Regions from separate parts of the Clostridium sp. MSTE9 genome, predicted to be linked through region 1. Evidence: a T-box and tRNA genes for the amino acid it is inferred to sense, from the RefSeq annotation. Region 1 holds a T-box; the other holds one or more tRNA genes.
The links. The T-box of region 1 lies ahead of pheS (phenylalanine--tRNA ligase subunit alpha). A T-box ahead of a tRNA ligase gene usually reads a tRNA of that ligase, here a tRNA-Phe.
Positions count from the first base shown of each region.

Region 2: it encodes a tRNA-Phe, which carries the amino acid that the T-box ahead of pheS (phenylalanine--tRNA ligase subunit alpha) is inferred to sense. The anticodon was not compared.

Region 1 is NZ_AKFU01000054.1:65,651-77,348, forward strand. Features, by position in the region: gene uxaC (glucuronate isomerase) at 1-530, shown strand, start outside; gene HMPREF1141_RS16295 (CDP-alcohol phosphatidyltransferase family protein) at 624-1,178, opposite strand; gene HMPREF1141_RS16300 (TetR/AcrR family transcriptional regulator) at 1,225-1,809, opposite strand; gene HMPREF1141_RS16305 (CDP-alcohol phosphatidyltransferase family protein) at 2,081-2,608, opposite strand; gene HMPREF1141_RS16310 (YbaK/EbsC family protein) at 2,615-3,103, opposite strand; gene HMPREF1141_RS16315 (ABC-F family ATP-binding cassette domain-containing protein) at 3,130-4,728, opposite strand; gene HMPREF1141_RS16320 (metal-dependent transcriptional regulator) at 5,015-5,449, opposite strand; gene HMPREF1141_RS16325 (hypothetical protein) at 5,513-5,779, opposite strand; gene HMPREF1141_RS16330 (MarR family transcriptional regulator) at 5,828-6,301, opposite strand; T-box leader at 6,600-6,827, shown strand; gene pheS (phenylalanine--tRNA ligase subunit alpha) at 6,999-8,018, shown strand; gene pheT (phenylalanine--tRNA ligase subunit beta) at 8,033-10,411, shown strand; gene HMPREF1141_RS16345 (IreB family regulatory phosphoprotein) at 10,509-10,754, shown strand; gene HMPREF1141_RS17820 (CPC_1213 family protein) at 10,805-10,963, opposite strand; gene HMPREF1141_RS16350 (heavy metal-associated domain-containing protein) at 10,973-11,182, opposite strand.
Region 2 is NZ_AKFU01000035.1:417,790-429,487, reverse strand. Features, by position in the region: gene lysA (diaminopimelate decarboxylase) at 1-1,292, shown strand, start outside; gene HMPREF1141_RS10890 (YerC/YecD family TrpR-related protein) at 1,453-1,758, shown strand; gene HMPREF1141_RS10885 (class I SAM-dependent methyltransferase) at 1,755-2,525, shown strand; gene hslO (Hsp33 family molecular chaperone HslO) at 2,530-3,429, shown strand; tRNA gene HMPREF1141_RS10875 (tRNA-Val) at 3,549-3,625, shown strand; tRNA gene HMPREF1141_RS10870 (tRNA-Asp) at 3,629-3,705, shown strand; tRNA gene HMPREF1141_RS10865 (tRNA-Phe) at 3,712-3,787, shown strand; tRNA gene HMPREF1141_RS10860 (tRNA-Gly) at 3,794-3,869, shown strand; tRNA gene HMPREF1141_RS10855 (tRNA-Cys) at 3,935-4,009, shown strand; gene HMPREF1141_RS10850 (N-acetylmuramoyl-L-alanine amidase) at 4,228-4,953, shown strand; gene radA (DNA repair protein RadA) at 5,108-6,475, shown strand; gene HMPREF1141_RS10840 (hypothetical protein) at 6,444-6,641, opposite strand; gene HMPREF1141_RS10835 (efflux RND transporter periplasmic adaptor subunit) at 6,761-7,843, shown strand; gene HMPREF1141_RS10830 (ABC transporter permease) at 7,836-9,023, shown strand; gene HMPREF1141_RS10825 (DUF6873 family GME fold protein) at 9,097-9,879, shown strand; gene HMPREF1141_RS10820 (tyrosine recombinase XerC) at 10,129-11,208, shown strand; gene HMPREF1141_RS10815 (YciI family protein) at 11,260-11,550, opposite strand; gene HMPREF1141_RS10810 (SseB family protein) at 11,589-11,698, opposite strand, start outside.

The DNA of each region.
Region 1 (11,698 bases):
TGGAGCTGCACTATGGCGCGCTGCGCAGCGTTAACGACCGCATGTTTGACCGCGTTGGCCCGGATAGCGGCTTTGACTGCATCGCCACCTACTGCTGCGCGGACAGCGCGGCAAAATTCCTGAATGAGCTGAACAACACCGGCGAGCTGCCCAAAACCATCATCTACCCCCTGAACCCCACGGATAACGCGATGGTCGGCGCCTTGATCGGGTGCTTCCAGGGAACCGAAGCCGAGGGTAAGCTGCAGCAGGGCTCCGCATGGTGGTTCAACGACACCAAGACGGGTATGATCGAGCAGATGACGAGCCTCGCGAATCTTGGGGTACTCGGCACCTTTGCCGGTATGCTGACCGACTCCAGAAGCTTTTTGTCCTACACCCGCCACGAGTATTTCCGCCGCATCCTGTGCAACCTGATCGGCACATGGGTAGAGAACGGCGAATATCCGGATGATATCGAGTACCTCGGCAAAATGGTGCAGGATATTTCCTTCAACAATACCAACCGCTATTTTGGGTTTCACGTATAATCCTTTTTCATCTTCCCCCCTAATTGGAAAGGGCCTCCGCAATTTGCGGAGGCCCTTTCCATTGCAGCCGAAGAGTTTCTTTTGGCAGCCTGATTACAAAGCCGGATTCTTTTGTTTATGCTCCATCCGCAGACAGTGAACGATCCGGATGGCCGATGATAGGATACAGAACAGGATCGTCATTGCAAACAGGCCGATCCGCGCTTTGGGTACTATACTGCTCACTAATAACGTCAAAATAGGCAATCCATATAATAACGCCGCCGACAGTCTTCCGAAAGGGTCAAAAAAGAATGCGTTTTGCCTTTCGCCGATCTGTCTGCTCCAGTGGGATGTCAGCAGAAATTCAGTAAATTTTATGATAATAACGATCGGCAGGATCATCGGCATTCTGCCTGTGAGCCAAAGCGACAGACAGGATACTATTATAAAAAACAAATCACAGGAAACGTCTAACCACGCGCCAAAAGCTGAGGCCACATGCAAGGTGCGGGCCAGCTTTCCATCCAGCCAATCCGTAAGAGAAACCAGTAAAAAAACGATCAGGCAAGGCCACAGCGGCTGTTCCAGCTCGATACAAAAAAAACCAAACAAAAAGGCAAGCGGGATTCTGGACAAGGTCATTATCGTCACGAATGCTTTTTTCATCTTAATTCAGATCACACCCCCAAACACAGGATTCTGAAGGAAGGATTTACGAATTCGTTCCTTGCTGCTTCGTGATTCCCAGCGCTGCAAATTTGACAAGCCACTGAACCGTTTGAAGGGCCCCGGCAGAAGAATGATCCTCTAAATTGGCATCCAAATAGGCCAGCGCGTCAAATACGGCCATCATTTCTTCATTGCTCATATCTTCGCGCAATTTATGGTCACAACGCCATTGGTTGAGCAATGCTTCTAAGAACCCACGAACAGAGGTTGCGTAGTTCTGCGGATTGTTTTGGTAATAGGCTTTTAATTCTTTTTCAACATTTCCTGCGCACCATTCGCATAAAATCAGGTTATTCTTCATTGCTTCCATATTCAGAGAAATGAATTTTTGCGCGATTTCCGCAGGCCAGGCGGACAGATCCAAAGATTCTATGATATGATCTTTGACCTTTTTATTTTCTTCCATGTAAATTTCTATGAACAGGTCTTCTTTGGATGGATAATAATGGTAAAAGGACCCCACGCTGATCCCGGCCAAACGAGTGATGTCTGCTACATTCACAGACTTAAACCCGTTTTCTGAAAAAAGCTCATAAGCGGCTGAGAAAATATCTTCTTTTTTCCCCAAAATACTCCCTCCTCAGAATATGAATGAATATAAATTTTATTCATTTATACTCTATCAGGCTTTTTTGTTTTCGTCAAGCTGTTTGATCGCTGTTTTTCTTCTTCCTCGCCGATCCGTTCGCAACTTTTATCGCATTGCTCCTTGATGTGCTCTGTGCAGGAATACAAAAGACAAGCAGCCGTAATTGAAACGAGAAAAGCGCCCATGAACCGCGGTTCATGGGCGCCCTTTTCATTTATAATAATATATCGAACGATGTTTCAGCCTAACTTCACCGAAAGAAAAGCCCTTTCACGTCCTGGTTCAGCACTGGAGAGGTCAGGCAGAGAATCAGCTCTTCTACAGCTGCGAGGGTGGCAAACAGGCAAACCGCCGCCCCGGCCAAAAGCCCCCAAAGGGGAAACCCGTAGGGCAGGCAGAACAGCAGCAGCCCCGCCGCCTTATTGGCATAGGTGTGCAGAAAAGCGGCCTGCTTGTGTCGGACATACCCGGCCGCGAGGGAAGAAAACTTGATGAGCGCAATGCCGGCAATCCACCAAAAGAGCCAGACCGGCAGGTTCATCGCTGGAACCAGCCGGAACAGCAGCACCGCGGCAAAAGTAAAGTCCGCCGCGCTGTCGAGCCGGGCGCCCGCCGGGCCGGCACAGCCGAGCCTTCGGGCAAGGTACCCGTCGAGCATATCGCTGATCCCGCAGATAGTATACAGCACAAAGAACCATACGGAAAAAGGCCGCAGAAACAGCAGCGGAACGCACAGCACGATCCGCTGCAGAGTCAGCGCATTCGGCAGATACTTCATATGGAATTACCCCTCGGCAGACTGTTCCCTCCAGCCCTTGCAGACATCGACCCAGCCCTGAGCGCGGGAGCATTCCAGCAGCTCATCGCACGTGAGCTCAATGGCTGAATTCGAGGTTCCGCAGGCCGGGAACACCGTTTGAAATCGGCGCAGGGATTCATCCAGATACACCTTCGCCCCTTCGGGATTGTCAAACGGGCAAATCCCCCCTACACGGTAGCCGGTCAGCTCTTCCGTCTCCTCCGGCACAAGCATTCTGGCTTTCATGCCAAAGTGACGCTTGAATGCAGAATTGTCGATCTTCCCATCGCCGGCGGCAACAATTAAAATGCAGCCGTTTTCATCCTTTAAAGAGATTGTCTTTGCGATTCTGGCGGGCTCCACTCCCAGCGCCTCGGCGGCAAGCTCCACTGTCGCGCTGGATACATCGAACTCCTGCACCTGGCCATCCTTTTCAAACTGCTTTAAATATTCCCGAACTCTTGTCGTACTCATATCGGTAACGCCTCCGTTTCAGCGCCTTAGGCGCGCTGCGCTTTCATTTCCAGATATTCTTCATACGTTGTCATGCGGTCAAGCACGCCACCCTCGGGCAGAATCTCTATGATGCGGTTCGCGACCGTCTGCACGAACTGGTGGTCGTGAGAAGCAAACAGGATCACGCCCTTGAACTCGATCATGCCGTTGTTCACCGCCGTGATGGACTCCAGATCAAGGTGGTTGGTGGGCTGGTCGAGCAGCAGGACGTTCGAGCCGAACATCATCATGCGCGAAAGCATGCAGCGCACTTTCTCACCACCGGAGAGCACATTCACCGGCTTCAACACATCCTCGCCGGAGAAGAGCATCTTGCCCAAGAAACCACGCAGGTAAGTTTCTGTGGTATCCTTTGAATACTGCTCGAGCCATCTGAGGATGCTCAGGTCGCAGTCATTAAAATACTCCGAGTTGTCCTGGGGAAAATACGACTGTGTGGTGCTCACGCCCCATTTGAACGTTCCCTCGTCCGGCGTGAGCTCTTCCGTCAGGATTTTAAACAGGGTGGTAACGGCCAGCTTGTTTTCCGCGAGGAATGCGATCTTGTCGCCCTTGTTGACGCGGAACGAAATATTGTCGAGCACCTTGACGCCGTCTACCGTTTTGCTCAGATTTTCCACCGTCAGGATTTCCTTGCCGGGTTCGCGGTCCATCGTAAAGCCCACATAGGGGTAACGGCGGGATGAAGCGGGCATTTCCTCCACGGTGATTTTATCCAGCAGCTTTTTACGCGAGGTAGCCTGCTTGGATTTCGATTTGTTTGCGGAAAAGCGCTGAATAAACGCCTGCAGCTCTTTGATCTTGTCCTCATTTTTGCGGTTCTGATCGCGCATCACGCGCTGAATCAGCTGGCTGGACTCATACCAGAAATCGTAGTTGCCCACATACATGCGGATTTTGGTATAGTCGATGTCTACAATGTGGGTGCAGATATCATTCAGGAAATGACGGTCATGCGACACCACGATGACGGTGCCGATGTAATCCATCAGAAAATCCTCGAGCCAGTGGATGGAATCGACGTCCAGACCGTTCGTCGGCTCGTCCAGCAGAATAATATCGGGCTGGCCGAACAGAGCCTGCGCCAGCAGAATCTTTACCTTTTCCGTTTCGGAAAGCGCGCCCATCTGCGAATGCAGCAGGTCGACCGAAAGGCCCAGACCCTGCAGGAGCTTGCCCGCCTCGGTCTCGGCGTCCCAGCCGTTCATTTCGGCGAACTCCGCTTCCAGCTCTGCCGCCAGATTGCCGTCTTCCTCCGAAAAATCCTCTTTTGCGTACAGGGCGTCCTTCTGCTTGGAAACCTCGTACAGGCGCGGATTGCCCTGCAAAATCGTATCAAACACCGTAAAGGCGTCAAACGCGTAGTGATCCTGCTTGAGCACCGACATGCGCAGCTTGGGGTCGATGATGACCTCGCCCTTGGTCGGTTCCAGCTCGCCGGACAGGATTTTCAAAAAGGTCGATTTTCCAGCGCCGTTCGCGCCGATCACGCCGTAGCAGTTGCCCGGGGTGAAGAGTAGGTTAACGCCTGAAAATAAATTCTGCCCGTTAAAGCCCAATCCCAATTCGGATACTGTTATCATGTGCTGTTTCCTCCGTTACTTCTAAGGGGCGGAATCCCCCGCCCGTTCTATACAAATACTGTTTTATTCTACCACAAACGGACATAAATTCAAAATTTTATTTCGATCTTCGTTACAGCCGCCGAAGCGGCATCGCTTTTCTGCCCCGGGCTTGTGCAAAACAGCGGACTTTCGTATCGCTTTGTCAGAGACAGGCCGCACCACTTCATTGATTCATGAATCAGTTCCTCCTGAAAATACCTGCACTTTTCTTCAGTACCCAAACCGGACAATTTGAAACGGAGGATTACTTTTTCAATTCTTTATTGTTCGAGAAGGATCTTTCACACTTGTTTAAAACATTTTTCAAAGCAAAAGCAGTTTCATCGCTGATGAGATGCTCCATTTTACACGCATCTTCGCTTGCCGTTTGCTCATTCACATCGCAATAGTGAATCAACAGTTGTTTGATCAGCTGAAACTTTGCTGTAATGATTTGCCCTTGCTTTTGTCCTTTATCCGTGAGGCAGATTTCACCGTGCAAAGGCTTTACAACGAATCCCTCTTCCTGTAATGCAGTTACAGCACTATTCACACTGGGCTTTGAAACTCCCAAATAAACAGCAAGATCAATGGAACGGACGAACGGCGCCTTTTCCGACAACTGATAGATCGCTTTTAAATATTCCTCCTTGGAAGGGCTCATTTTTTTTCCCGGATGAGAACATGTATTTTTACCCACCACTGATCCCCCTTATGTGAATCGAAGATAAAATGCGTATCTGTGCGATACGCCCAGATAGATTCATTCGTTTTTCTTTTGAAAGAGTTTATCAGCTTCTTCTTTTTCCTGCTTATGATCAAAAGAACGAGCCTGCGGAAGCATTGGGCAACCATACAGATAAAGCGGAAAAGAAATACATGAAATGAAAGAATTGTAAACGGCGCATACATTCTTTTCCTCCGCTTCAATCCCTTTCTCCCTGTGCCCCTGCTCACTCATTTCACTATTACCAGAAGCCATAGAGAACTTTGAAGATTTTTTCTTTTTGATGTTAGCACCTTCTAACATAACGATATTAAAAAATGTGTATAGCAGCTATACGCTTATGCAAAAATTTTATTCATCAAAATTTTCATTGAAAAATTTCACCCTGTTTATCAGGGACGACAAAAAGTTTATTAGAAACGCCAATTCCTGTTCGGAAGCATTTTTTAGCTCATCTTCTACCATACTATTTAAAACAGCATGGTAATGCATATGGTTGTTATGCGCCTTTTTACCCTTTTCAGTCAGGTTCAATGAATACCTGGATAAATTGAGATCATCAATTTCCTTTATTACCAGAGCCTTTCTCTCCAGTTTTTTAAGAATTTCAGAAACAGCGCCTTTTGTTACTCCCAGTATATCTGCCAAACCGCCCACATGAATACCAGGATGCTCGGCGATAGCCATGATGACATGTATTTCAGAGTGAAAAATCGGCACATCTGTCCCGTAATAACGGGTCTTTTTATCCAGATCAACTAAGGCAAGCGCTAAATGCAGAGATTTGTACGCAATTTCATGTTTGTCGTTTATCATTTTATCCATGTCCATAGTATATGGTTGCCATACGCTTTTGTCAAGTATCGCAATGACATCTTTGTGAAAACGAAATTGCAGGATTGTCACAGGGACCGGACAGTGAAATGACAAAGAAATTCACGGGGAGCAAGGCAGTGAATCGATGTACCGGAAAATTGTTGAAACGATTTTGGCCTCCAACCAGCGAAGCGCCAATTCTTATTTTTTCTGAATTGTCCAATCGCATTCTATTTTTGCGATCTTGTGCAAAACAGCGGACTTTTGCCCCTTGAAAAAATATTCCGGGCGTGATATATTGAATATAAATAACGCGAAGAAAAAGGAAAGTACCCGTTTTTCCCCGGACAGAGAGAGCGTGCCATGGGCTGGAAGCATGCTTGCGGATGGATTTCGGAGAAGTTCCCTTTGGAGCGGCGCTGCTGAACCTATTGTAAGTAGGCGGCGACGGAAGGCACCGTTACAGGCCGCAAAAGTGTTTGAGGATTCAAAAATCAGGGTGGTACCGCGGAGGAGTTTTGCCTTCGTCCCTTTTTCATAAGGGGACGAAGGCTTTTTTTATTTCCGCGTATTTGTTCTCAAGCGAAACGCGCACGGCAAAGTACTGAAAGGCCACCGATTTCTTTCTCCTTTTACGGAAAAGGAATTGAGGCACTTATTTCGTAATGCGGCACTCTCACAAAACACACCGAAAGGAAGAATATTCATGAAGCAGCAGCTGGAAGCCATCCGCGACAGTGCGGTAAAAGAGCTGGCCCAGGCAAAGGGACAGCAGGTTCTGGAAACGCTTCGGGTCAAATACCTGGGCAAAAAGGGCGAGCTGACCTCTATTTTGAAGCAGATGGGCGGCCTTTCCGCCGAAGAGCGTCCGGTGATTGGCCAGCTGGCCAACCAGGTTCGCTCCCTGATTGAGGAGGAGCTGACGAAACGCGCCTCCGAGCTGAAGGATCAGGTTGTACAGGCTCGTTTGGAGCAGGAAAAACTGGACGTGACCCTGCCCGGCAAGCACCACGAGCTGGGTGCGAAACACCCGCTCTCGATCGTACTGGACGAAATCAAAGAAATTTTCGTCGGCATGGGCTTTGAAATCGTAGACGGCCCCGAGGTAGAGTACGACTACTACAACTTTGAGGCGCTGAACATCCCCAAAAATCACCCCGCGCGCGACACGCAGGATACCTTCTATATCAACGACAATATCGTTCTGCGCACGCAGACCTCCCCCGTGCAGGTACGCGTGATGGAGAAAACACAGCCGCCGATCCGCATCATTTCGCCCGGCCGCGTGTACCGCTCCGACGCGGTGGACGCCACCCACTCCCCGCTGTTCCACCAGATCGAGGGACTTGTTGTGGATAAGGGCATCACCTTCGCAAACCTGAAGGATACGCTCGAAACCTTTGTCAAGCGCCTGTACGGCGAGGATTCCGTCGTGCGTTTCCGCCCGCATCACTTCCCGTTTACAGAACCGTCCGCCGAGGTGGATGTGCAGTGCTTTAACTGCCACGGCGAGGGCTGCCGCCTGTGCAAAGGCGAGGGCTGGATCGAAATTCTGGGCTGCGGCATGGTACACCCGAAGGTGCTCTCGAACTGCGGCATCGACCCAGAGGTGTACAGCGGCTTTGCGCTCGGCATGGGCCTGGAGCGCGTCGTCATGCGCCGCTACAACATTGACGATCTGCGTCTGTTCTATGAGAACGACATCCGATTCTTGAAGCAGTTTTAGGAGGTGAGCCCAGAATGAATCTTTCGATGAAATGGTTAAAGGAATTTGTTGCGCTGGACCCGATGCCCATGCGTGATTTCACGGAGGCAGTTACGATTTCCGGCTCGAAAGTAGAAGAATACCACACAGAGGGAACCGACATTGACAAGGTCGTCGTCGGCCGCGTACTGTCGATTACGCCGCACCCCGATTCGGATCACCTGCTGATCTGCTCGGTTGATGTCGGTGAAATCGAGCCGGTTCAGATCGTGACCGGTGCGCAGAACCTGAAGGAAAACGATCTGGTTCCTGCGGCGCTGCACGGCTCTACCCTGCCGAACGGCGTAAAAATCAAAAAAGGCAAGCTGCGCGGTGTAGAGAGCTTTGGCATGCTGTGCTCCCTGAGCGAGCTGGGCCTGACGCTGAACGACTTCCCCTATGCGATTGAAAACGGCATTTTCGTGCTGCAGGAGGACTGCAAGCCCGGCGACCCGATTCAGCAGGCGATTGGCCTTGACGACACGCAGGTGGAATTTGAGATCACCTCGAACCGCCCCGACTGCTTTTCTGTGATCGGTCTGGCGCGCGAAGTGGCTGCCACCTTCCAGAAGCCGCTGACTCTGCACACCCCGGTTGTAAAGGGCGGCCACGGCAGCGGAAAGGAGCTTTTGGACGTCGCGATCGAGGCGTCTGACCTTTGCTCTGCCTACTGTGCGCGCATTGTCAAAAATGTGCGGGTGAAGCCCTCTCCCCGCTGGATGCGGGAGCGCCTGCGCGTGATGGGCGTGCGCCCCATTAACAACATTGTAGACATCACCAACTATGTCATGCTCGAATATGGCCAGCCCATGCACGCCTTTGACCTGCGCTTTGTAGAGCAGGGAAACATCCGCGTGCGCCGCGCGAAGGCCGGAGAAAGCATCACGACACTGGACGGCGTGGAGCGCAAGCTGAATGAAAGCAACCTGGTGATTGCCGACGCAGCCAAGCCGGTCGCCGTGGCGGGCGTAATGGGCGGCGAATACAGCGGCATCATGGACGACACCACGACGATTGTGTTTGAATCCGCGTGCTTCGACGCCGTTTCTGTCCGCCTGACCGCAAAAGCGCTTGGCATGCGCACCGACGCTTCCTCCCGCTTTGAAAAGGGACTTGACCCCAACAACTGCCTGCCCGCGCTGGAACGCGCCTGCGAGCTCGTTGAGCTGCTCGATGCCGGCGACGTGCTGGACGATGTAATGATGGACGGCACAATCGAGGTTCAGCCGCGCCGCATTCCTCTTGAGGCAGACTGGATCAATCGCTTCCTCGGGTGCGAGCTTTCCGCAGCGCAGATGGAGGAAATCCTTGGCCGCATCGGCTGCCGTCTGGACGGCGACACCGTCGTTGTGCCGACGTTCCGCCCCGACCTGCAGCACAAAGCGGATATTGCCGAGGAAATCGCCCGTTTTTATGGGTATAATAACATTCCGAGCCAGAGCCTTCCCGGCGGAGCACAGGGCAAATTCAGCGCCCGCCAGAGATTTGATTCCGCAGTCAGCAGCGCAATGCTGGCGCTGGGCTTGAGCGAGATCACCACGTATTCCTTCATCAGCCCCAAGTATTACGATAAAATCCGCATGCCTGTGGATTCCCCTCTGCGCCGCTCTGTTGTGATCTCGAACCCGCTGGGCGAGGACACAAGCATGATGCGTACGGTGGCGCTGCCCTCCATGATGGAGATTCTGGCGAAAAACTACAACAACCGCAACGCGGCTGCCGCTCTGTTTGAACCCGCCAGAGAATACCTGCCCACCGAACCCGACAAGCTGCCCATGGAACGCAAGGTGCTCATCGCAGGCCTGTACGGAAACGATGCAGACTTCTTCACCCTGAAGGGCATCGTTGAAGACCTGCTGGAACGCGTCGGCGTCACCGGGTGGGATATTGCCGCCGCTTCGGATGAATTCAGCTATCATCCCGGCCGCTGCGCGGTGCTCACGATCGAGAGCGAACGCCTTGGCGTTCTGGGCGAAATTCATCCCCAGGTGCAGGAGAATTACGGCATCGGCGAGCGCGTTTACAGCTTTACGCTCGATCTTGACCTGATGTTCCGCTGTGCCCAGACCGAAAAGCACTATACTCCCCTCCCGAAGTTCCCGGCGGTCACCCGTGACCTGGCGCTGATCTGCAGCGACGAGATTCCGGTGCGCGACCTGCAGAAAGCCATTGTGCGCGGCGCGGGCAAGCTGCTGGAAAGCGTCCGCCTGTTCGATGTGTATAAGGGCGAGCAGATCGAGGCCGGCAAAAAGAGCGTGGCGTTCAGCCTGGTTCTTCGTTCCGGCGAAGGCACGCTCAACGAAGAAGCCACCAGCTCTGTGATGAAAAAGGTGTTCCAGGAGCTGGAGAAGATCGGCGCACTGCTGCGCTCCTGATTTTCAGGACAAATCAAATCCGTTTCGATTTTTGTCACGAAATCCCCTTGTTTTCCACCGTGAAATATTGTATGATTATCATACTGGAGGTGTATCCATGTTCGATAAAACGATGACTTTTTCCTTTCCCGGCGACCGTGAGGAGGATATTAAAAATATCCTGACCACTGTCTACGATGCTTTGAAAGAAAAAGGATATAACCCGATCAATCAGATTGTAGGGTACATCCTCTCTGAGGATCCTACGTATATCACGGCGCATAACAACGCCCGCAGCCTGATTCGCCGCATTGACCGTGACGAATTATTGCAGGTGCTGCTGAAATCCTATTTAGGGGAATAAATATCGATATGTAAAAAACCGGTGAACCAGGATATGGTTCACCGGTTTTTTTAGATCGATAAATGCCTGTTATCCGTTTGCTCCGGCTCCCTCAGGCCGAAAACCGCCCTTGCGCTTTCCGCACTGGGATCATGCTTCACATTTTTGGAACGGAATTTTCCATCTTGTTTTTTTCCGTTCTTTGTACTTTTCTTTTTATTATCAGCCATAATAATCTCCTATTCGTATTCAATCCGGAAGCCCGTGTTTTCAATGCAGTTTTTCAGCTCCATTTCCGTTGCGGGCTCATTGTATTTGACTTGTATGCTGCCTGTAACGAGGTTGACCCCAACCTGATTGACCCCCTTGATCTTGTTGAGCGCGTTTTTGATCTGGGTTTTGCCTTCCTTATTCTGAAGACCTGACACGCTGCAAAGCATGGTGTTCATCTCATGTCCTCCTTCGTTTTTTCAAATCCGGCGTCATGCGGTCCTATTTTTTTGCCATTGATGATCCCAACGTCTGAATTTTCCCGGGGCTTCATTTTTCTGAGCTCCGGATTGCTTTTCGGTCTGTCCTTCATTCTGTTCTTATTATTATCCATAATTTGCCTTTCCCTTTTCATTTTCAACCCGCCGATTGGCCCAATTCTATTATTTCCTGCCGCATGGTCTGAAACACAGCGTTTTTCGAGGCAATTATTTGCATGGCAATCGCAATGTAAAATCTTAGTCTGAATAAGCATCATGATTTTTCAAAAGATTTCAGCGGATGATTCCATGAGCCGCACAGAAAAAAGCATACTGGGACTTTGTTCCAAAATATCAAAATTTTGAATCAATAAAAAAGCATATCGGATTTCTTTGTACCGGTACACAGAAAAAGCCCGCGGCTTTGGGGAGGCCGCGGGCTTTTCCCCGCCTTTCGGCGGAAGAGGAGTAGTTTCTATAAAAAGGTCTTATAAG
Region 2 (11,698 bases), on a different contig from region 1:
TTTCCGACCACTTACAAATCAATGAGCAGGGGCATCTGAGCATCGGCGGCTGCGATACCGTGCAGCTGGCGGAGCAATTCGGCACGCCGCTGTATGTCATGGATGAAAACCAGATTCGCAGCAACTGCCGCAGATACCAGAGCTCCTTTGAAAAGCATTATCAGGGCAGAGGCATGACCGTCTATGCCAGCAAGGCCTTTAACTGCAAGGCAATCTGCCGTATTATTGAGGAAGAGGGTCTTGGCCTGGATGTCGCCTCCGGCGGCGAGCTTTACACCGCGATTCAGGCGGGCTTCCCGGCAGAGCGCATCCATTTTCACGGCAACAATAAGACCGAGCAGGAAATTCGACTGGCACTGGAGTATGAAATCGGACACTTTATCGCGGATAACCTGACCGAGCTGCAAACGATTGACCGCCTTGCGAAAGAGGCGGGCAAGGTTGCCCATGTTTCCCTGCGCGTAAAGCCGGGCATCGACGCCCATACGCACAGCTTTATCCAAACCGGCCAGATCGATTCCAAATTTGGTTTTGCGCTTGAGACCGGCGAAGCGATGGAAGCGGTCGAGGCCGCGCTGAAATATCAGAACATCGACCTCAAGGGCGTTCACTGCCACATCGGTTCTCAAATTTTTGAAAGTTCTCCCTTCGTATTGGCAGCGGAAGTCATGCTGCAGTTCATCGCGGATATCAAAGCGAAAACCGGCATAGAAATAGAAGAGCTGAACCTTGGCGGCGGATTTGGAATCCATTACGCAAAGGACGACGCGCCGCTGCCGTATGATCAGTATATGGAGCTGGTTTCTACCGCCGTATTCCGCAAGTGCGAGGAGCTTGATCTGAAGGTTCCCTTTATCTTCATCGAGCCGGGCCGTTCCATGGTGGGCGAAGCCGGAATCACCCTGTACCATATTGGCGGGATCAAGCATATCCCCGATATCCGTACTTATGTATCTGTAGACGGCGGTATGACGGACAATCCCCGCTATATTTTGTACCAGGCAAAATACACCGCGCTGATTGCGAACAAAGCCAATCAGCCGGCTGAAACCAAGGTAACCATCGCGGGCAAGTGCTGCGAAAGCGGCGATCTGATTCAGGAGGACGCGATGATTCAGGAGCCGCAGGTAGGCGATGTGCTGGCGGTACTGTCTACCGGGGCTTACAACTATTCCATGGCATCCAATTATAACCGCAATCCTCGCCCGGCTGTCGTGATGGTAAAGGACGGCAATCCGCGCGTTGTGATTCGGCGCGAGTCTTATGAGGATTTGATTCGTAACGATCTGTAAATCTTCGCCCGGCCATGCCGGTTCGGGGCCTGTTGTCATGCCGTTATCGCTTTCACGCTTTAACGCTTGAACAAGCCGCGCCGGTATGACCTCTAAGGGCGTTTGATGGCTTTTAGAGTACGCATACCGGTTTTAGTATGAAAAAGAAGGATGGAGTATTATGAATTCTAAAATCAAAGACAAAAGCGTAGATCTGCTCTTTCAAGCCGTGTTATCTCTCAAGACCGTCGAAGAATGCTATGACTTTTTCGAGGATCTCTGCACCGTTCCCGAAATCAAGGCAATGTCTCAGCGCCTGACAGTGGCGCATATGCTGCGCAGTAAATGTGTTTACAGCGATATTGTTGCGAAAACCGGTGCGTCCACCGCAACAATCAGCCGCGTGAACCGCTCTTTGAACTACGGCTGCGATGGATATGAGATTGTGTTCAAGCGTCTGGAGGAAAATGGAGACACGGAACAATGAGCTCTTATTCCACCTTCGCACAGTATTATGATGAGCTTACGCAAAATGTCGATTACGCAGAGCGGGCAGAGTATTTCTGCGGGCTTTTGAACAGCCTGCGTCATCCGGCCGACCTGGTGCTGGATTTGGCCTGCGGCACCGGCAGCCTGACTTTGCAGCTGAAAAAACGAGGGCTGGATGTTTACGGTGCAGACGCTTCTTATGAGATGCTGTCCGTTGCCCAGCAGAAGGCTGCCGAAGCGGAGCAGGAGATTCTGTTTCTTTGTCAGCCGATGCAGAAGCTGGATCTGTACGGCACGGTGGATACCGTGATCTGTGCGCTGGACAGCATCAATCATTTGACTTCGGAACGGGATGTTCTGGCAGCTTTCCGCAGGGTCTCCCTTTTTCTGAATCCGGGCGGGTATTTTTTGTTCGACATGAACACACTATATAAGCACCGAGAGGTGCTGGCCAATCATATTTTTCTATATGATACGGACCACGTATACTGTGTATGGCAGAATCATTATGAAGAAAAAACGGACAGAGTCGGGATCCATCTGGACTTTTTTGGGAAAGAGGGCGCTCTGTACCGCAGAAGCTCCGAGCATTTCTATGAAAGGGCCTATTCCATAGAAAAAATCGGTGAGCTGTTACATACTGCGGGCTTAACGCTCACAGCCTGCTACGACGACTGCAGTATGGAGCCGCCCAGGCCGGACAGTGAGCGCGTTGTTGTAGTCGCAAGAAAAGAACCCATATCAGAATCAGAAAAGGAACTTTAAATCTATGGACAGAATTATTCGCTGCATCACCACCGACGGCAGTATCATGGCGTCTGCGGTGGAAACAACCGATATTGTGTACACGGCTCAGCAGATTCACCACACCAGTGCTGTTACAACGGCTGCTTTGGGGCGGCTGCTGTCGGCGGCTTCTTTGATGGGAAATATGCTCAAAAAGAAGGATGCCGTGATCACGCTGAAAATAAAGGGAAACGGCCCTGCGGGCGCTGTGGTGGCAATCGCCGATAGCACCGGGAATTGCCGCGGATATGTCGAGCATCCTGAGGTATCTCTTCCGAATAAGCCGAACGGGAAGCTCGATGTCGGCGCGGCAGTTGGCGCCGACGGTCTTTTGAGCGTTATGCGCGATTTGGGTGAGGGCGAGCCCTATGTTGGTCAGGTTGAGCTGGTCAGCGGCGAGATCGGTGAGGATATCAGCCAGTATTTTGCTGTGAGTGAGCAGGTTCCCACCATCTGTGCGTTGGGCGTTCTGGTGGATAAGGAGAGCGGGCAGTCTTTGCTTTCCGGCGGTATGCTGGTTCAGGTGCTGCCCGGCGCAGACGGTGCTGCCATCGCAAAGCTGGAGCGCAATGCCGCTTTGCTCGAGCCGGTTACCACCATGCTGGCCAAGGGCATGAGTATGGAAGAAATGTGCCGCCAGGCTCTGGATGGCTTTGAGATGGAAATATTGGACGAGTCGCCGGTCAAGTATGTCTGTACCTGCAGTGCAGACCGTGTGACCCGTGCGCTTTCTACGCTGCACCCGGGGGATATCCGCACCCTCGCGGATGAGAGCGGCAAGATGGAAGCCAAATGCCAGTATTGCGCCAAAACGTACGAGTTTACCCAAGAGCAGCTGAACCAATTAGCGGACTCTGTCGAGAGAGAGCATGGGCAAAAATAGCGTGGAAAAATATCCAACCAAATTTTGAAAAAATTTGAAAATACCTGTTGACAACTGACACAATATATAGTATTATATAACACGTCGCTGATGCACAGATGTACGGCGGCAGCCGAAATGGGAGTATAGCTCAGCTGGTTAGAGCACCTGCCTTACAAGCAGGGGGTCATAGGTTCGAGTCCTATTACTCCCACCATACGGCTCGGTAGTTCAGTTGGTTAGAACGCTAGCCTGTCACGCTAGAGGTCGACGGTTCGAACCCGTTCCGAGTCGCCAAAATTTGCCTCTGTAGCTCAGTTGGTAGAGCAGGGGACTGAAAATCCCCGTGTCGATGGTTCGATTCCGTCCGGAGGCACCAACAAACGCGGATGTAGCTCATCTGGTAGAGCGCCACCTTGCCAAGGTGGAGGTAGCGAGTTCGAGCCTCGTCATCCGCTCCATGGCTTGACTGGATAACGCTTAAAGCAATATTAAGCGTTATCTTTGTCACCGTAATCATCAATATGGCGTCATAGCCAAGTGGTAAGGCAAGGGTCTGCAAAACCCTGATTCCCCAGTTCAAATCTGGGTGACGCCTCCAGGAACCGCAAGCTGTTTAGCAGCCTGCGGTTTTTTCGTTTTATTCTATTTTTTATGCTGTTTGAAAAGGAATAGTATGAAAAAGAATGATGTCAAAAGTTGCGGCAGTCTTAAAATAAAATGGAATGATTTTGGCCCTTTCTACGGATTTTGTTTCTGTGTACAATTGGCGTTGTTTTTTTGTAGATGGGTGCATATACTTCCTCAGAGGTGATGACTTTGAAGAAGCTTCGACTGCCCCTGCTGCTGCTGATCTTTTGCTGTATGATGTTTATCCGCCTGACTTATCTTTCCTTTGAAAAAATCGACCAGATGGTTTCTGCGCTGGCCGGAGACTATATGCCGACCATCGTTCTCGATGCGGGACACGGCGGGGAAGACGGCGGCGCTGTCAGTAAATCCGGAATCGTTGAAAAGGATATTAATCTTGCGATTGCGATGGATCTGAAGCCCATGCTTGAGATGTCCGGGTTTCGGGTCGTCATGATCCGGGACTCCGATGTCTCCGTAGGGGACAATACGCTCGATACGGTGAAGGCGAGAAAGACCTCAGACATGCACAATCGGCTGAAAATCATCGAAGAGAACGGCGACTGCGTGTTTCTGAGCATTCATCAGAATCATTTTACAAATGGCAAATACAGCGGCGCTCAGATTTTTTATGGTACCAAAAATCCCAAAAGCCAGGCTTTGGCAGATACGACTCAAAAAACAATTTCTACCCTTTTGCAGCCCGATAATCAAAGAGAAACCAAGCCTGCTACCGATTCTATCTATCTGCTGAGGAACGCTGATGTTCCAGCTGTTATTGTAGAATGCGGTTTCCTCTCTAATGCCGGAGAAGCGAAAAAGCTGAGTCAGCCGGAATATCAAAAGCAAATGGCATTTGCGATCTATCAGGGCTTTTTAAGCTATTGGATTTCTGTTTCGCAAACCATGGCATAACTGTTGCCCTAGCCCCGCTGCCGCGCTATAATAGATATAAATGGATTTACGTTCTTTCCTCGTCGCAAATAGCGTGAAATAGCAATACTTCTTCGCCGTGGGCAGGAAAAAATCAGGATAATGAAAATAAAGTAAGGATAAATGGAGATATCATATGGCATCGAAAAGCAAATCGGTATTCGTGTGCTCCGGCTGCGGATTTGAGTCCCCCAAATGGTACGGGAAATGCCCCGGATGCGGGGAATGGAACACGATGAGTGAGGAAATACGCGAGCCTGTTCGTTCGGCTCCCAAAACGGCCGGGCATCACTCTATGTCGCGCCCGATATCCATCAATGAAATCGATACGGAGGACGAACAGCGCTACCAGACAGGGCTTTCTGAGCTGGACAGAGTGCTGGGCGGCGGAATCGTGCGCGGTTCTCTGATTTTGATCAGCGGTGACCCCGGAATCGGAAAATCGACGATTCTGCTTCAGATCTGCGAGTATTTGGGGCAACAGCTGCGCATTTTATATGTATCGGGGGAGGAATCCAGCCGCCAGATTAAGCTCAGGGCGCGCCGTTTGGGAGTCAGCAGCGAAAATCTGCTGATCCTGACCGAAACCGATATTCAGATTGTTGTTGAGCAGATTCAGGAGCTCAAGCCCGATCTTGTCATGATCGACTCCATTCAAACGATGAATCATCCGGAGCTCAGCTCATCGCCCGGCAGTGTGACCCAGGTAAGGGAATGCACGAATTACGTGATGCGCACAGCCAAATCACTGGATATTCCGATCATGGTTGTGGGGCACGTGAACAAAGATGGCGCGATCGCCGGGCCGAAGGTTTTAGAGCATATTGTAGACGCCGTGTTGTATTTTGAAGGGGATCGACAGATGTCGTACCGCATTCTGCGGGCGGTGAAAAACCGATACGGCTCCACCAATGAAATCGGCGTATTCGACATGGGCGAAAAAGGGCTGTCCCAGGTGGACAACCCTTCTATGGCGTTATTATCCGGCCGGCCCAAGAATGTATCGGGTACGTGTGTGACGTGCGTTATGGAAGGAACCAGGCCGATTTTGGCAGAGGTCCAAGGTCTTGCAACCACTACCGGTTTCGGCAACCCCAGAAGAACCGCTACCGGTTTTGATTATAACCGCATGTCTCTGCTTCTGGCGGTTTTGGAGAAGAAAGCGGGCTACTATTTTTCGAATCTGGACGCCTACGTGAACATTGTCGGCGGCCTGCGCCTGGACGAGCCTGCGGCGGATCTTGCGGTGGCCATGGCGCTGATTTCCAGCCTGAAGGACGCGCAGATCGGCGATAACGTTTTGGTGTTCGGTGAGATCGGCCTGACAGGAGAGCTGCGGTCTGTTTCTCATGTGAATGCACGTATCGCGGAAGCAGCGCACCTGGGATTTGAGACCTGCATTCTGCCGCATGCGTGTCTCAAGCAGGTGAACATAGAGCATCGTGGAATCCAGCTGATTGGGGTGCGGAATATCAGGGAAGCGTTTGAGGCGGCTGTTCTTTAACGGAAAGGGGAGTAGTGCGGGGAACACGGTTCCCCTTTCGGGAAGAGGCCTGAATACGGTGAACACAGCCTTGCCCGGTATCGTTTGTTACCATTGTGGGGATTTCAAGCGAACAATATCCTTCCCGCTGATAAATGCAGTCTTCGTCACATTGAATGATATTCATGCATTTCACCTCATCGGTATTCTTTGAATTTCGGGTGCAATTATTCATTGAAAAACTGTGCTTTTCCATTCATAAAATGGACTTCCCATCACAAAATAAGAGTGTATGGGGGGATTGGAATGAAAAAGTATGGAATGCTTTTCAGCTTTACACTAATTTTAAGTTTGCTGATTATTCACGCGGGAAATGTCTATAAAGGTACTTATGTGCCGGTTTCTGTTGTAAAGGTGAGTCCCGTTACAGCAGAAAGCTCGGTTTATTCGAACAATGGCACAGTCGAGCGAGTGGATTCCCGCAATATCTATGCACAGGCCGGGGCGGTCGTGCAGAAAATCCATGTCAAAACCGGTGACTCCGTCAAAGCCGGCCAGGTTCTGATGACTCTGTCGGTGTCATCTGCGCAGGATATATCGGATACGGTTTCTTTACCGGATTCTCTGAATGAGCAAACGTATCAGGATCTGCTCGAAACGTATTATAGCCAGATTGCCGGTGGAAGTAGCTCCGCAGCAGTTCCGGGAACGTCTTCTTCCTCAGAGCAAGGCAGTTCCTCCGCCAGCTCGTCCACATCATCTCCGGCAGAACCGATTGAGACAAAGGATGTCGAGATTACAGCGCCTGTGGCCGGTGTGCTGACTTCTGTTGCAATTTCGGAACAGGAAACGGTGGAACGCAACAAGGCTGTTATGACGGTATCGGCTTCCTCCGATCTACAGGTGCGTCTGGCCGTAAATGAGTCGCAAATTTCAGAAATCAAAATAGGGCAGAGGGCGGTTATCACCGGGGCTGGCTTTCATACCGTTTATGAGGGTACGGTAACCTCTATTTCTTCGGAAGCGAAGCAGGAATACCATACCACCGGTACGGAAACCGTGGTTGAAGTACTGGTTCGCATTCAAAATCCGAAAAGCGATATTAAGCCCGGTTTCTCCGCAAAAGCAAGAATCATAACAGAAGAAAGCAAAAATGTTCTGGTAGCGCCGTATGAGGCCGTTCGCGCCGACGACGACGGCAAGGAGTATGTGTACCTGCTGCATGGCCGGAAGGCCATAAAGGTGCCCGTGACCACCCGGAAGGAATTCGAATCCGGCTTTGAGGTTTTGTCGGGCCTGCAGGATCAGGATACCATTATTATGAATCCCGATTCGATTACTGACGGAGCTGCGGTGCTTCCGCAGGAGGAGGGATCCTCCAATGGCTGACATTTTTCGCTCCGCTTTTCAAAACCTTGGCAGAAAAAGGCTCCGCACGGCTTTGACGATGATGGGGGTAGCCATTGGCGTTGCGTCGGTCATTATGATCGGCAATATCAGCCAGTGCGGCACCGACGCGCTGACCCACGAATTTGACAGCCTGGGCCTGAGCGGACTGTCGATCAGCACTTTGGAAAACGACAGCCAGGTTGTGCTGACCGATACCGACCTGAAAATTGTACGGGAATCGGAAAATGTAGAGAAGGCCATGCCTGTAATGATGCAGGCGACCAGTGTGCAGACAACGCGGATCACCGGAAAGGCGCTGGTATGGGGAATAGATGCCGACGCGAACCAGATCATTTCTTTGAATGTTCTGTATGGCCGGTCGATCAGCGTCAGTGATGTTAAATCCGGCGCGCGAGTTTGTATGGTGGACGAGAATTTTTCGCAGGCTTCTTATAAAAGAAATAATATCATCGGGAAAAAGCTGTCGATTACCTGCAGCGGCGGCACGGAAGAATTTGAAGTGGTTGGGATTGTAAAAACAGGCAGCGGATTGCTCCAGAACTTTATCGGCAGCTACATTCCGAATTTTGTCTATGTACCATATTCCACCATGCAGCAGCTGCTGGGAAAGAATTCATTCGACCAGATCGCCGTCAAGCTGAAATCCGGAACAGATGTGGACAAAACAGGGGATATGTTGGTGCAGTCCCTGAACCGTACGAACGGGAGCAGCAATGCCTTTGTTTCAAACAATCTGATGAAGCAGCGCGACAGCCTTTCTAATATTCTTGGGGTCGTCACGCTGATTCTGTCCTCTGTTGGGGCGATTTCGCTGCTGGTGGCCAGCCTGAGCATCATGACAGTGATGCTGGTTTCCGTCAATGAAAGAACGCGGGAAATCGGGATTAAAAAATCAATCGGGGCCAGAAAAAAAGATATCCTGTTAGAATTTATGTTCGAAGCGATTTTGATCACGCTGTTTGGCTCCTTATTTGGAATTCTGGCCGGCTATGGGATTTCTTATTTGGGTGCCTCATATTTTGGATTTGCACTGGGTATTCGGTTGGATATTATGGCCCTTGCGGTCGGTTTCTCCGTTTTAACAGGGATGATATTTGGTGTATATCCTGCCATGAAAGCGGCTAAAATGAACCCCGTAGACGCCCTGAGAATGGAATAGAAGCGTATTCCATTGTGTTTGAGAGGGGCCCGTTTCATTTTGGGTTTAAATTGTAATAAGGGTGATATTGAGAATGGGAATGACATCTGACAGGATACGAACAGAACGCTTTGTAGATACGCCAAATCTGCCGTCATCCAAAGTCACCGCTGTAATTGCTTCCGATCTCGTGCCGGAAATAATCACCGCATTGCAGAGCAGGGGAATTCGTGTGATAACCCCACAAGTGAATGCGGATTTGCCGGAGCCGGTCAATCGGCACGCGGATCTGCAGTGTATTCACCTTCAAGGGAAAAGCTGGCTCGTGGTGCGGTCAGAAATCGATCTGCAGCAAAGGCTGAAAGACGAGGGAGCCGAAGTGCTGCTGACAGAGCAGAGACTGGGAAATAAATACCCGGCGGATATTCGATTGAATGCACTTATCCTCAATAAACAAATGTTCGGAAAATTAAAAGAACTAGATCCGGCGCTGCAAAAAGCCTGCGGTTTTGCCGGAATACATACTATTTTGGTGCGGCAGGGCTACACAAATTGTTCCGCCGCGATCCTATCTGAAAAAGCGATGATTACAGCGGATACCGGGATCGCACAAGCGGCGGAGCAGCATGGAATTGAAGTGCTGAGAATCAGCACGGGAAATATTCGGCTGCCTGGATATGAATACGGATTTATCGGCGGCTGCTGCGGACTGATTTCTGAATCCGTTGTGGCATTTACAGGAGCTCTGAAATTTCATCCGGATGGTTTGCAAATGCGCCGCTTTATTGAAGTGCAGAAAAAACAGGTTTTGGAACTGACACAAAATCCTTTGATCGACATTGGCGGAATTCTGCCGGTGAAAGAGGAGAACAGATAGAGTAATTGAAAGTATATTCTGGATACACAATTGACGATCCCTTTTAAAAATGATATAATTAGTCATAATAACTATTTTGTCTCATTCGGGGGAGCTGAAATTTCAAAATCGGCTTTCAGGAGCTGATAACGCAATCCAGGCCGCCTGAAGCATTTGTTCGGAAATCCAATGGTGTTATAAGTGAACAGTAAATATAAATAATTAAAGCTAAATAATTGAATCGATATAAATGAAATTGGAGTGATAAAAATGGATCCGAGATTAATGCATGAATGTCCTTTGATTATCCGTGAATTCCTGGGTTATATCGGTACGGTCAAAGGAAAATCCGATCATACAATGGAAGAATATTTTCGCGATTTGAGGACGTTTTTTCGTTACATAAAAAAGCAGCGCGGATTGGCTTCGGATGATTTGCCCATAGATGAAATATCTATCTCAGATGTAGATTTAGCTCTGATTCAGTCGATTTCTCTGACAGATGTATTCGAATATATGAATTACCTTTCAGCGGTTCGCGGAAATAAAGCTGCGACGAGAGCCAGAAAGGCTTCCAGTTTGCGGGCGTTTTACGGCTACCTGACCAATAAGGCCCATAAGCTTTCTGTGAATCCCATGGCAGAGCTGGAAACGCCGAAGCTCAAAAAGGCCCTGCCGAAGTATTTAACGCTCGAACAGAGCATGGAACTGCTGAATGCAGTGGACGGCCCGGATCGGCAGCGTGATTACTGCATCCTCACATTATTTTTAAACTGCGGCATGCGGCTTTCTGAACTGGTGGGGATCAATGTAAAAGACGTTCGGCAGAATGCATCGACTTTACGCATTGTGGGAAAAGGTGATAAGGAGAGAGTCGTGTATCTAAATGATGCCTGTCAGGAAGCGATCCGGCAGTATCTAGCGGTTCGCCCGAATAACAATCTAATCGACCGCGAGGCGCTGTTCATCAGCCGGCAGCGCAAACGGATCAGCCCGAAAACCGTGCAGCATCTGGTGAAAAAATATCTGGCGAAAATCGAATTTGAAGGCCCTGGGTATTCCGTACATAAGCTGCGCCACACGGCGGCTACCCTAATGTATCAGCACGGCCATGTGGATATTCGGGTTTTGAAGGACGTTCTCGGGCATGAAAATCTGGGTACCACCGAAATCTATACGCATTTATCCAATCAGCAGATGCGCGATGCGGCGAACGCCAATCCGCTGTCTAAGGTGAAATCCAGAGGAAACCGTGTTGTTTCCGCGGCTGCCGTGAAGAAACTCGCGGTATCTGAAAGCGTCGATAAAGCGGAACAGGGAGAAGATTCGGAAGAAAAAAAGAGCCGATAAAACTAGCCGGAACACTGATGGCAAGTAAGCTTCAGCGTTCCGGCTAGTAGTTTATTGCTCTGTAAAGCATTGAAAGTTTGGAGCGCATTTTGTGGGATTAAATTCGATCATTTCATAGCTTGCGATCCCGTTTATATGAAATGGATCTTCGGAGATGATTTGTTTCATTTCAGCTTCATCTTTTGCATGGAACAAAATCACTCCGCCAATACGGGGATTTTTCCTGCCGGAGCAGATGAATTTTCCTGCTTCATAATACCGATCCAAAAACGCGACATGTTCTTCAAGATATTTCTCAACTTCTGATAATGGTTTTAGATAAGTTAAATTTGCGATATACATTTTTTGGCACTCCCCTTGCTTTCCGAACTTTCCGGTTGCTATTCTGCTTCGCAGACCGCTTCAATCTCTTTGATTCGTTCTTCTGAAAGAACGATATTGGCGCCGTAGGGATTGATCACAGCCCCATCTGACTGCTGTATAAAATGTT